2 regions of the Mesorhizobium sp. L103C105A0 genome follow, and region 2 is predicted to be linked to the other one. Evidence: riboswitches for the same ligand, from Rfam matches in the RefSeq annotation. Region 2 holds a riboswitch; the other holds the start of a gene.
What was found. A riboswitch is a leader RNA that binds a small molecule or an ion and turns the genes downstream of it on or off. The one in region 2 is predicted to bind cobalamin.
Positions count from the first base shown of each region.

Region 1: it holds a riboswitch for cobalamin, as region 2 does, so the genes downstream of both, X727_RS149135 (aromatic ring-hydroxylating dioxygenase subunit alpha) here and X727_RS157520 (CbtB domain-containing protein) in region 2, are expected to answer to the same signal.

Region 1 is NZ_AYXF01000004.1:437,275-443,515, reverse strand. It holds gene ugpC (sn-glycerol-3-phosphate ABC transporter ATP-binding protein UgpC) at 1-330, shown strand, start outside; gene X727_RS149120 (DUF680 domain-containing protein) at 404-637, opposite strand; gene X727_RS149125 (DUF680 domain-containing protein) at 709-912, opposite strand; gene X727_RS149130 (DUF680 domain-containing protein) at 978-1,184, opposite strand; cobalamin riboswitch at 1,686-1,888, shown strand; gene X727_RS149135 (aromatic ring-hydroxylating dioxygenase subunit alpha) at 2,005-3,252, shown strand; gene X727_RS149140 (hybrid-cluster NAD(P)-dependent oxidoreductase) at 3,290-4,390, shown strand; gene X727_RS149145 (PqqD family protein) at 4,553-4,975, shown strand; gene X727_RS149150 (hypothetical protein) at 5,127-6,176, shown strand; gene X727_RS149155 (glycosyltransferase family A protein) at 6,173-6,241, shown strand, end outside.
Region 2 is NZ_AYXF01000002.1:457,904-464,144, reverse strand. It holds gene X727_RS157505 (MFS transporter) at 1-495, shown strand, start outside; gene X727_RS157510 (aromatic ring-hydroxylating dioxygenase subunit alpha) at 503-1,678, opposite strand; gene X727_RS157515 (gamma-glutamylcyclotransferase) at 1,814-2,506, shown strand; cobalamin riboswitch at 2,574-2,770, shown strand; gene X727_RS157520 (CbtB domain-containing protein) at 2,806-2,985, shown strand; gene X727_RS157525 (CbtA family protein) at 3,001-3,804, shown strand; gene cobU (bifunctional adenosylcobinamide kinase/adenosylcobinamide-phosphate guanylyltransferase) at 3,797-4,309, shown strand; gene cobO (cob(I)yrinic acid a,c-diamide adenosyltransferase) at 4,311-4,925, shown strand; gene cbiB (adenosylcobinamide-phosphate synthase CbiB) at 5,074-6,051, opposite strand; gene cobD (threonine-phosphate decarboxylase CobD) at 6,050-6,241, shown strand, end outside.

The DNA.
Region 1 (6,241 bases), on a different contig from region 2:
CGCAAGGCAACGGTGCCGATCGCAACGCCGGCGTCAGCAAAGGGTGCGGCAGTCAGCTTCGGCGTGCGGCCGGAGGATCTGTCGGCCGCCACCGGCGCGGAATATCTTTTCGAGGGCGTGGTGGACTATGTCGAGCAGCTCGGCGAGGTGCAGCTTGTCTATGTCGATATCGGCCGCGCTGACCTGCCGTTGGTGACCAAGCTGCCCGGCAATGTCGAGGTCAAGCGCGGGGCAAAGCTGCGACTGACCGCGGATGCCGGGGACCTGCACATCTTCGACGCCGATGGGCACTCCTTCTCGCTCAAGCCGGTGGAAGTGAAGGCGGCTTGAGATAGCTGCGTCGTACAGGCATGAAAAAAGAGCGGCGGGCCAGGCCCGCCGCTCTTTTTTTAAGCTTCGGCTGTTAGTTGTTGCCGAACCGATCCCTGTCGCTGCTCTGAGGAACGAACTTCTGTTGGTCGTTCGACGAGTTCAGCAGCTTGTAGACCGCCGAGTTGGTGCCGGTCGACGAAGTGCGGGTGGTGTCGACGGCAGCGGCCGGCTGGTTGGCGCCATTGGAGCCATAATTGTCGCTGCCGGCAAAGGCAGCGCTCGAAATAGCCAGAACGGCTGCGGTGGCAAGAACGATCTTCTTCATTTTAGTCTCCTGAATTTTTCTGATGCCGCCAGCTGCAGCGGATAAGCCCGCCACGTGCTGGAAACCGGCTTTTAGCGGCCGAAAAGGTTACGGTCGGCACCGTGGGCAGGCGCCTGCTCGGCTGGAGCCGACTTCTCAACCGAAGCCGTATGGCCACTATCGGTCGACGTAATCGCAGGCTGGTTGGCGCCGTTCGAACCGTAGTTGTCGCTGCCGGCGAAAGCGCTGCCGGAGATGGCCAAAACGGCGGCGGCAGCAAGGATGATCTTTTTCATTTCAATACTCCTGAATTTTTTGGGATCCCGAGAGCGACGGGTTAGCCGCCCTTCTTTGGTCGGGATCAGCGATTGCCGTAGAGGTCGCGGTCGGCGCCCTGAACGACAGGCTGCTTGTCAGCGTGCGCCGGCTTCTGAATGGAAGCCGTATACGAGCTGTCGACCGAGACGGCTGGCTGGTTCGCACCATTGGAACCGTAATTGTCGCTACCGGCGAAGGCGCTGCCGGTGATCGCCAAAACGGCTGCGGCAGTGAGGATGATCTTTTTCATTTTTAGTACTCCAGTTTGTCTGTCCGTCTAGCGGCGTGTCTTGGGAGGAATTCGCGTCGTTCGGACAGCCCCTATGTGGGAAAGCCATAGGCTGGTTGCCAATCACGAAGTTGTTCCGTGTGGACCACGGTCCTGCACCTTGAAATTGTGCCAGGAAGTTCCTCTATGGTCATTTATCGCATTGTTTTCAGTCGCTTATGTCGAACCGAGTGGTTCGCTCCGGTGTCGGTTTCCGGGCCGTCGTTCACACCGTCCTGCACGCATTGTCAACAGAAACGAACCGTTCGGTTCGATTAGAGATTGCTAATAGTAACTTTTCGATACCGTTGAGCCCTTTTTGCCCCCGATCGGAACTGGATCCGCAGCGATTCGAAACGGCGATGATAGCGCCGCAAGACAGGATCTCAGCCCTTCGGTGGTCGGCGGGGGGCGTATGCCGCGCGTGTCGCGCCGCATGGATATGATGTCGCTTTCATGCCGACGTCGCGATCGCTGCCGTGATTAGATGATCGCATCTCAGGTGCCGCTTCGTGACGACGCAGCGGAGAATTGGGAAGCCGGTCAGAATCCGGCGCTGCCCCCGCAACGGTGGTGGAGTTCAAGTCGCAACGGGAGACCACTGGGCAAGAGCCTGGGAAGGTGTCGCGATGGTCCGCAAGGACAACTCCAGAGCCCGGAAACCAGCCCGAGATGCCTAGACTCGACTGATCGCGGTGGGCGGTCAAGAGGTGGATAGTGCATGTCCGGAGCCGCGCCGGCCTGCGTCCGATCCTTCCTCCATCACCACCAAGTTCAGTCCTTAAACCACGAGGACAGAACTATGGATACGCGCAACGACATGCTGAGGCTCCTGAACGGCCGCAAGCAAGGCTTTTCGCTGGAACAGCCCTTCTACACCGACCCGGACTATTTCAAGCTCGACATGGAGCTTATCTGGTATCGCGACTGGCTGTTCATCGGCCATGATTGCGAACTGCCGAAGCCCGGCAGCTATATCACCGTGCAGATCGGCGATTATCCGGTGGTGCTGGTCCGCGACCAGAAGGGCAACATCAACGCCTTTCACAATTCCTGCCGCCATCGCGGCAGCCGTGTCTGCAACACTGAGAAGGGCATGGCGGCAAAGCTTGTCTGCCCCTATCACCAGTGGACCTACGAGCTTGACGGCCGGCTGCTGTTTGCCCGCCAGATGGCCGACGGTTTCGACAAGAGCCAGTTCGGCCTGAAGCCCGTCGCCTGCGAGAGCGTCGGCGGCTACATCTTCATCTGCCTGGCAAAAGAACCTGACGACTTTGCGCCGATGCGCGCCATGATAGAGCCCTACCTCAAGCCGCACCGGCTGAATGAAGCCAAGGTCGCCTTCGAGAGCACCATCATCGAGAAGGGCAACTGGAAGCTGGTCTGGGAAAACAACCGCGAATGCTATCACTGCGCCGGCAATCATCCAGAGCTGTGCAAGACATTCCCCGAAGCGCCGACGGTGACCGGCGTGCAGGGCGCCGACAGCGATCCGGAGATGCTGGCGCACTGGGCGAAATGCGAGGCGGCGGGCCTGCCGAGCAAGTTCCGCATCGATCCGGCCGGGCAATACCGCGCCACCCGCGCGCCGCTGCTGCGCGATGCCGTCAGCTACACGATGTCGGGAAAGCGCGCGGTGACGAAGAACCTGTCCGACACTGTTGCCGCCGACCGCATCGGCACCTTGATGCACTACCACTATCCGACGACCTGGAACCACATACTGATCGACCATGCGGTCACCTTCCGGGTGCTGCCGATCAGCGCCACGCAAACCGCGGTGACGACCAAGTGGCTGGTGCACAAGGATGCGGTCGAGGGGGTCGACTACAACCTTGAAGAGCTCACCCACGTCTGGACCGAGACCAACGACCAGGACCGCCGCATCGTCGAGGAAAACGCCTTCGGCATCCTGTCGCCGGCCTATGAGCCCGGCCCCTATTCGGAGCTGCACGAGGGCGGCGTGATCCAGTTCGTCGAATGGTACGCGGCCTTCATCGGCCCGCGCCTTGCCGAAGGCGGCCGGCCGGCGCTGCGCAGCGTCGCGTGAGCTGGAGCGGGCGAAGAGGGACCAGAGGATGAATGCGATGACGGATCTTGGGCTCTATCGCCATCTCGACCAGATGGCGCCGTGGAACGACAGGCTGCAGGTGCTGGAAGTGATCGGCGTCAGCGACGAGGCGCCCGACGTCAAGACCTTCACCTTCCGCTCCGACAATCAGACCTGGTTCCGCTACAAGCCGGGCCAGTTCCTGACGCTGGAACTGCCGACACCGGACGGGCCGCTGATGCGCACCTATACGCTGTCGTCGTCACCATCGCGGCCGTTTTCGATCGCGGTGACGGTCAAGGCGCAGGCCGGCAGCATCGGCACGCGCTGGATGTTCGACCATCTGGTGCCCGGCTCGCACGTCAAGGCCTACGGACCGGCGGGCGACTTCTCGTTGCACAGCCACCCGGCGGCCAAATACCTGTTCATTTCGGCTGGCTCCGGCGTGACACCGATGATGTCGATGCTGCGCTGGCTGAACGACTGCGCGCCATGGACCGATGTCGGTTTCGTCAACTGCGCGCGGCGTGCCGAAGAGATCATCTTCCGCAAGGAACTCGAACTGCTCGGCGGCCATATGCCCGGCCTGTCGCTCGGCTTCATGATCGAGGAACGTTCCAGCCGCGAGGGCTGGTACGGTCATATGGGGCGCATCGACGCGATCCGGCTGCCCCTGCTGGCTCCGGATTTCCGCGAGCGCGAAATCTTCTGCTGCGGCCCCGATCCGTTCATGCGCGCCGTGCGCGGCATGCTGGATGCCGCCGGCTTCGACATGACGAAATACCATCAGGAGAGCTTTGCCGCGCCTGTGGTGGAGGAAATTCCGGCGCCGTTTGCCTCCCCGGTCGAGGACGGCATCGCTGCACCTGTCGAAGCCGTGACGCCGATCCGCTTCTCGCTTTCGGAGGTCGATGCCGGCTGCGTCGCCGGCCAGACCGTGCTGCAGACCGCGCGCAGCTCGGGCGTGCGGATTCCCGCCGCCTGCGAGTTCGGCCTGTGCGGCACCTGCAAGGTGAAGAAGGTCTCCGGCGAAGTCGAGATGAGCCACAATGGCGGCATCCTCGACCACGAGATCGATGACGGTTTCATCCTTGCCTGCTGCTCGAAACCGTTGTCGGCGCTCGAAATCGAGGCTTGAGCCGGTCGACTTCGCCGCAACGGTCGCCGACGCAGGCGTTGTGTTCGCGGGTCTTTGTCTTGCCAAGCATAGGCCGAGTGATTTAGACGCACTTAGGAAGGGCTGGGCAGACCGTGAAACCGGCGCATCCCTTCATGGGCGCATGGAACGGGGGACAGAGCGATGCAACAGCGGGTCTACGCGGTCGCAAGCAAGGACATCGTTTTCGAATCATTCGATGGCGAAGCCGTCGTTCTCGATCTTTCGAACGGTAAGTATTTTGGCTTTTCCGATTCCGGCAGCCGGGTCTGGCAGGCTTTGTCGTCCGGCGTCGCCACTGAAGCGCTGGTCGGAGCTGCCGCGGGCGCCGCAAAAATAAGCCTGGCCGACCTCGAAAGCTTCGTTGCCCGACTGCTCGATTTCGGGTTGCTTGCGCCAGCCGAAACACCGGCACAACCGCTTTCGGGCGAGCTGTCGGCTGCGCTTGCTGCCAGCAATGAGCCGCTCAAGGTCGATGTCCATGACGACCTTGCCGATCTCATCATTGTCGACCCGATCCATGAGGTCGAGGAACCTCTCGGCTGGCCGGCGGTGAAACAGGCATAATCGTTTCCCTAAAGCGCGTCGCGTTTGAACGGACTCAGGCGACGCGCTTAGATCTTTGATTTTATGCATGTCGTCGTCTCAAAACCGGGGCCACCCCGAGCGACATGCATCAGGCGACCCGGCGCAATTCTGGACGCTGAACAACCAACACATGCCTTTGATCACGCTGCAAACCCTGCCGGATTATGCCCGCCATGTGCTGGCGGCCGCGGAAAGCGCCGCCGCATTCTATCCCGTTACCGCCAGCGTGCGGTTGCCGGGGCTGGACCTGAGTGTCCATCTCGACCATGGCACGCTGGCAGATACCATCGGCCATGCCTTCATACCGGCTCCGGGCAATCCGTCTGCATCTGACGGCTGCCGCATTTTCGTCGCCCACCGGGGCATCGATGGCGTCCCCGCCCCGGCCACCTGGGGCCGAGGCGATTACAACCATCATGCCTTTGCCAACCGGCTGGAAGAGGCCGGATTGCGCGGCAGCTACTATCATGACCTCGACTTCTGGCAGTTCCATGATCCGCAACGCCATGTCGGGGCGCAGCTGATGATGTCGGCCGACGCCTTTCCGCCATGGGAACAAGGGGCGCCGCTGCGCGCCTTCCTGCATTGGGAATATGCGGCGCGCGGCATGCGGCTCACCCATGCCGGCACGCTGGGCATCGATGGCAAGGGCGTCCTGCTGGCGGGCTCCGGCGGTGCCGGCAAATCGGGAACGGTCGTCGCCGGCCTGCTCGATGGGCTCGATAGCGTCGGCGACGACTATGTGCTGATCGACCGGACCGAGGGGGTGACGGCCTATCCGCTGTTTGCCACGCTCAAGCAGGATCCGGAGGGCTTCAGGCGGCTGAAGCTGGAGGGTCGGCTAAAGTCGTACCAACCGCTGAACTGGCAAGGCAAGCATGCCTTTCACATCGACGAGATCGCGCCTCGACCAACTCCTGCAAGTCTGGACATTATTGCTTTGATAGTGCCCCATATCAGGGGAGGTGCGAGAAGCTCGGTCATGCCCATATCGCGCAAGGATGCCATGATCGCCCTGGCGCCGTCAGGAATCGTGCAGATGCCGGGCGAGCGGGAAGCGGGCTTTCGCTTTTTCAGCGAGCTTACCCGCGATCTGCCATGCTACCGGCTGTCGCTGGGGACCGAGCCGCGCGAGATCGCCGGCACGATTGCGGATTTCGTCCTTCGGGGCGCTGCATGAAGTTGAGCATCATCGTGCCGGTCTACAATCGGGAGATCTATGTCGTTTCGACGTTGCGGTCCCTG
Region 2 (6,241 bases):
ACGACGTTCTTCGTCTACGGGCCGCTGTTCATGGTGATTACCGGCGAGGGCAAGCTTGCCGGCGGCCTGCTGGTTTCGGCCGGCAATGCGCTGTTGTTCATGGCGATCTTCTGGGGCAAAGCGGGAAAACGCTTCGGCGGCCGGCGCACCATGACCTTCGCCTATTTCGCGATGTCGGCGACGCTGCTTGCGGCGGGCGCGGTCGGCACTACCGCGCCGCTGCTTACGGGCTTTTTCCTGCTCTGCGGCGCCTTCTTCACCATCGCGCTCGAGGCACTGGGCTCGACCGCCTTCATGCGCTCGGTGCGGTCCTATGAGCGGGCGCAGATGGCCGCGGTCTACCGCACCTATCTCGACTTTTCCGAGCTGACGCCGCCGCTGGTCTATTCGGTGGTGCTGGCGTTTTTCGGCCTCGGCTCGGTGTTCGTGACGCTGGGCATTCTGGCCGCGGTTTGCGGCTTTATCTCCTGGCGCTATCTGCCGAAGTCGCTTTAGTCGCCGATCAGGCGGTTGCCTCAAGCGCTGCATGCCGCTCGCGCACCCAGTTGTGGAAGCGGTGCAGATCGTACTCCTCCGGCATTAGCACGCCGGCCTGGTGGCGCATCGAGCGCAGGCCTTTCTGATTGATCTCGCAGATCGCGGCATCCTCCTCCAGCACCTGGGTGCCGAAGGCGACGACATTGTCGATGTCCGTCTCAGCCAGCGCCTCGGGCGCGAACAGCCACTCGGCGGTGAGTTCGGTCTGTTCGGGACCGAGCGGCATCAGTCGCACCGTCCTGACATAATCGACATGGCCGACGATGAACATCGAGGGCAGGCTGGTGGCATAGGTCTGTCCGGCCGCACGCTCGGCCGGCGTCAGGCCCGGGAAGACCGGGCCATGGGCATGTCCGTCGCGCGACCAGGTCTCGGCGCCGGCGCGCAGGCCACCCGAAAACTCCGGTGCGTCATTGTCGGCATGGCGGACCCAGTCGGGGTCGTCGTGCCGGCTCATCAGGCCGCGGCCGTATATCGGCACCAGCCGAGACAGGTCCTTGTGGACGCCTGGGCAATGCAGGCACTCGTTGAAGTTCTCCCAGAAGATCTTCCAGTTGCAGTTCATCACCTTGCGCAGGACATGGCCTGATACCAGAGTTTCCAGCGGCCAGTTGGCGAGGTCGCCGGATGCGGGATCGAAGGAGGTCCCGGCGGAGCCGGCCGCAGCCTGCTGAAGGTTCACAAAGACAAAGCCGCGCCATACCGACAGCGCCACCCGGTAGAGCGGATGATCTGCCTTGTCGAAACCATCTGGCAGCGATTTCGAGGGAACGCGCACGAGATCGCCGCGCAGCGAGTAGGACCAGGCGTGGTAGGGGCACGTGATGAGCCGCGCTTTCAGCCGGCCCTCGCTTTCCTGGCAAAGCTGCGAGCCGCGATGCCGGCAAGTGTTGTGGAAGGCGCGCAGTTCGCCGGTCTCGTCCCGCAGAATGACGATTTCCTGCGTGCCGACGCGGAATGTCCTGAACGCCAGCGGCTGGGCGAGGTCGGCCTCGCGGCAGACGAGCAGCCAGCTTTTGTGCCAGATGGCGTCGAGATCGCGCTGGTAAGCCTCGCTATCCCAATAGGCCGACGACGGTAGCGTCGGTTCGGCCCGGCTCAGGCCGTTATAGGGGTCGCGCTCGCTCGGGCTGGGATGCATGGCTGGCTTCCTATGAAGCGTCAGCCGACACCCCGGCAAATCGTTTGTCAATCAGAGTGCCGCATTGCCGGTTGCAGGCGCGGCGCATAATCATGTCCTGGACACGGGACATTCGGAAATTGGGGGGATTCGGAAGTGGCCGCACGACAGATGTCGCTTACGCCGGAGCTGGTCGCGCGCTGCTGGCGCGAGATCAGGGACCCCGGGCCGGATCCGGACGCGATGCATCTCGATGAAGCCGACTATGACGCGCTGCTGGATGAATTGCAGGTCGAACTCCCGGACAGCGAACCGCTATGGCTGTTCGGCTATGGATCGCTGATCTGGAAACCGGAAATAGATTATGTCGAGGACCGCGTTGCGCTGGCGCGCGGCTGGCATCGGTCCTTTTGCATGAACATGACGCGCTGGCGCGGCACCAAGGACAGCCCCGGCCTGATGATGGCGCTGGACCGTGGCGGACAATGCAAGGGCGTCGCCTTTCGGCTGACCGACAATAACCGGCGCGAGCAGTTGGGCCGGCTTTTCCGGCGCGAAGTCACGCTGAAGCCGACAAGCTACCGGCCGCGCATGCTCAAGCTTGCAAGCGAGGCCGGACCGCTCAGGGCATTGGCCTTCGTCATCAACCGCAACGGCCTGACCTATTCAGGACCGCTCGACGAGGGCAAGGTCGTCGAAAGGCTGGCAACGTCCTGCGGGCACTGGGGGTCGGGCGCCGACTATCTCTACAACACGGTGAAAAACCTTGAAGAGCGCGGCATTCACGATCGCCATCTGTGGCGGCTGCAGCGGCTGGTTGCCGAGCGGATCACCGCGTTGAACCCGTAACGCCGCATGGCGCATTCGCGCTGTTGGCCGGCGGAATTTGGTTTGCCGGATGCGACCGTTTCAGCCTATAGTCATGCATGTCGTCGGTTCCGTTAGGGACCAAGAGGGAATGCGGTGAGGGCTGACTTGTTGCCCAATGCCGTGGCTGCCCCCGCAACTGTGTGCGGTAGTCCTCTCCAAGCCACTGGGGATTTTTTCTTCGGGAAGGTGGGGAAGGGCGCTGATCCGCGAGCCAGGAGACCTGCCGGCGACAGGGAACTGACTTCGATGCCCTCGGGTGGAGGGCGAAAGGACAAGATATGAATACCGCTTCCGTCTCCCTCGGCGCTTCCGTCTCCTCGCAGTCGCGCTTCATGCAGCTCGTGCTTAGCGCGTTTCTGGGCATTTTCGTCGTCGGCGTTGTCGGTTTCTCGCACATCGATGCGGTCCACAATGCGGCGCACGACTATCGCCATTCGATGGCGTTTCCCTGCCACTGACGAGGATCTGACATCATGAACCTGTTTCGCAACGTCGTGTTCATCGCGGCGATCGCAGGGCTCGTGGCCGGTGTCGCTCTCGCCTGCATGCAGGCCTATGCCACCGTGCCGCTGATCCTCAAGGCGGAGGTCTACGAAAAGGCTGGTGGCGGCCATGAGCATCAGCATGCCGCGGCGCCCGCCGCCAACGCTGCGGACACCGATGCCATGAGCACCGCCGCGCCGGCGGAAAATGCGGTGAGCAGCGCAGCACCGGCTGAAGCAGCCGCGCCGGCGGAGGACGAAGGCTGGGCGCCGGCCGACGGCTTCGAGCGTTTCGCCTTCAGTGTCGTCGCCAATATCGTCACCGGCATCGGCTTCGCGCTGGTCCTGGTGGCGGTTTCCGAGTTCGCCGGCGGCATCGGCAGCTGGCGCCAGGGCGTGTTCTGGGGTCTGGCGGGCTTTGCCGTGTTCACGCTGGCGCCGGGACTCGGCCTGCCGCCGGAACTGCCGGCAATGCCGGCGGCCGATCTCATACAGCGCCAGATCTGGTGGTGGGCAACGGTGATGGCAACCGCGATCGGCCTTGCCCTTATTACCTTCCGCACGTCGGCGCCCCTGACCGTGCTCGCCGTCGTCCTGATCGTCGCCCCGCATATTGTCGGCGCGCCGCAGCCTGACAGTTTCGTAACGCCGATCCCGGAGAGCCTGCATCATCAGTTCGTGGTGGCGGTGACGGTGACCAATCTGGTGTTCTGGCTGGTGCTCGGCGCAGTTGTCGGCATAGTGCACTCGCGCTTCACCGGCACCGCGACCAGCCTGCGCGACAGCTTTGCCTGATCGCAGTTTGACCTTCATCATCGGCGGTGCGCGCTCCGGCAAGAGCGCGCATGCCGAAACTTTGGCGACGGCGTTGCCGCCGCCATGGGCCTATATCGCCACCGCGCAAGCCTATGACGGCGAAATGCGCGAGCGCATCGCGCAACACCGCTCGCGCCGCGGCGAGGGATGGGCGACCATCGATGCCCCGCTTGATCTTGCAGGTGCGCTCGAGGCATTGCCGGACAACCAGCCGGTGCTTGTCGACTGCCTGACGCTTTGGCTGACCAATCATATGCTGGCCGATCATGATCTAGAGGGGGAGTGCCGGCGGCTGGCCGATGTGCTTTCGCGGCCGCGCGGGCCGTGGTTCGTGGTCTCCAACGAAGTCGGACAAGGCATTGTGCCCGACAATGCGCTGGCACGCCGGTTCCGCGATGCCGCCGGCAGGCTCAACCAGCAGATCGCGGTGGTAGCTGATATGGTGCTTCTGATGGTGGCGGGGCTGCCGCTCAAGGTGAAATGAGATGACCGATATTGACGCAAAAGATGAAGAGCGCCATCGCGCCAAGATGGCCAAGCGCAAGGCGGTGCAGGACGCCGAGGTCGCGGAAAAGACGGTCGAGAAGGGGCTGCTGATCGTCAACACCGGACCCGGCAAGGGCAAGACCACGGCTGCCTTCGGGCTGGCGCTACGCATGCTCGGCTATGGCAAGCGCGTCGGAATCGTCCAGTTCATCAAGGGCAAATGGCACACCGGCGAGAAGGATGCCTTCGCGGCGTTTGGCGACCGCGTCGTCTGGCACACGATGGGCGAGGGTTTCACCTGGGAGACGCAGGATCTGAAGCGCGACATTAAGGCGGCCGAAGCCGCCTGGGCCAAGGCGCTGGAGCTGATCGCCGATCCCTCGATCAGCCTCGTCGTGCTGGACGAACTGAACATCGCGCTGCGTTACGACTATCTCGATCTCTACAGAGTGGTGGCGGCGCTGAAAGCGCGGCGCGAAGGTCTGCATGTCGTCGTCACCGGCCGCAACGCCAAGCCGGCGCTGGTCGAGGCGGCGGATCTGGTGACGGAGATGGGCGTGACGAAGCATCATTTTTCGGCCGGCGTGAAGGCGCAGCAGGGGATCGAGTTTTGAGGGGTTTCGTACCCTCCCCCTTGCGGGGAGGGTCGATCCGCGAAGCGGATCGGGGTGGGGTTCTCGTAGGGTCGCAGTCCCCCACCCCGGCGCTTCGCGCCGACCCTCCCCACAAGGGGGAGGGTAAAGGAAGGGCGACGGTAAGCTCTCAGAACGTCACCGCGATAAGCACCGCCGACAGCAACCCGAACAGCCCAATCAGCAGATAGTCCGCCACCTGGTACAATTTCAGCGCCTGCCTGATGTCCTGGCTTTCCGCCGCGCGCCTACCGCCTTCGCCCATATAGGCGTCCTCGACGATGACGCCGCCATAGCTGCGCGGGCCGGCGAGCGCCAGGCCGAGTGCGCCGGCCATTGCTGCTTCCGGCCAACCGGCATTGGGTGAGCGGTGCTTTTTGGCGTCGCGCCGCATTGCTTGCCAAGCGTTGCGGGGATCGGCGCCGTCAACGAGAAAGGCGGCGGCAACGATCAGCAACGCGGTCAGCCGGGACGCCGGCAGGTTGATCCAGTCGTCGAAGAGTGCCGCCGCGCGGCCGAAGGCCTCGTGGTGCGGGGTGCGGTGGCCGATCATCGAATCGGCGGTGTTGGCGGCCTTGTAGGCGACGCCGCCGGCCAGACCGCAGACACCTGTCCAGAAGGCGGGCGCAACGATGCCGTCGGAGAAATTCTCGGCCAGGCTTTCGATGGCGGCGCGGCTGACGCCGGCATGGTCGAGCTTCTCTGGATCGCGGCCGACGATGCGCGCAACCGCAATGCGGCCGAGCGCCAGCCCGCCGGTATCCAGCGAATCGGCCACCGCCTCGACATGTTCGGTAAGGCTCTTTTGCGACAGCAGCGACGAGGCCAGGATTGCCGTGATGATCATGCCGGCAGGAAAGAGCTGCCAGAGCAGGATTTGCACGATGAAGGCGATTGCCGCCGGCACCAGCACGATCACCAGCAGCGCCTGCGCGCCGCGGCGGCGACGCAGCGCGTCGGAATCAGTGTCGCGGTTGAGCCTGAGGTCGAGAAAGGCTATCAGCCTGCCGAACCAGGTGACGGGATGGCCGACGGCACGGAACAGCCAGTCCGGGTAACCCAGGATGCGTTCGATGGCCAGCGACAGGAAAGCGATCAGGATCGACATGAAGCTTTCTGATGGAGCGATTACTGTGGTGGATCACGGTGGATCCCTTGGCCGGGCGAGGGCGCTCTTCCCTCACGCGCCACAACCTTTCGTCGATCTCTCGACAGGTATCAATCCGCACTCCTACCCGCTTTTCGAGCTGCCCGCCACCGCCCTGTCACGATTGCCGGAGGCCGCGCGCCTGCGTGAG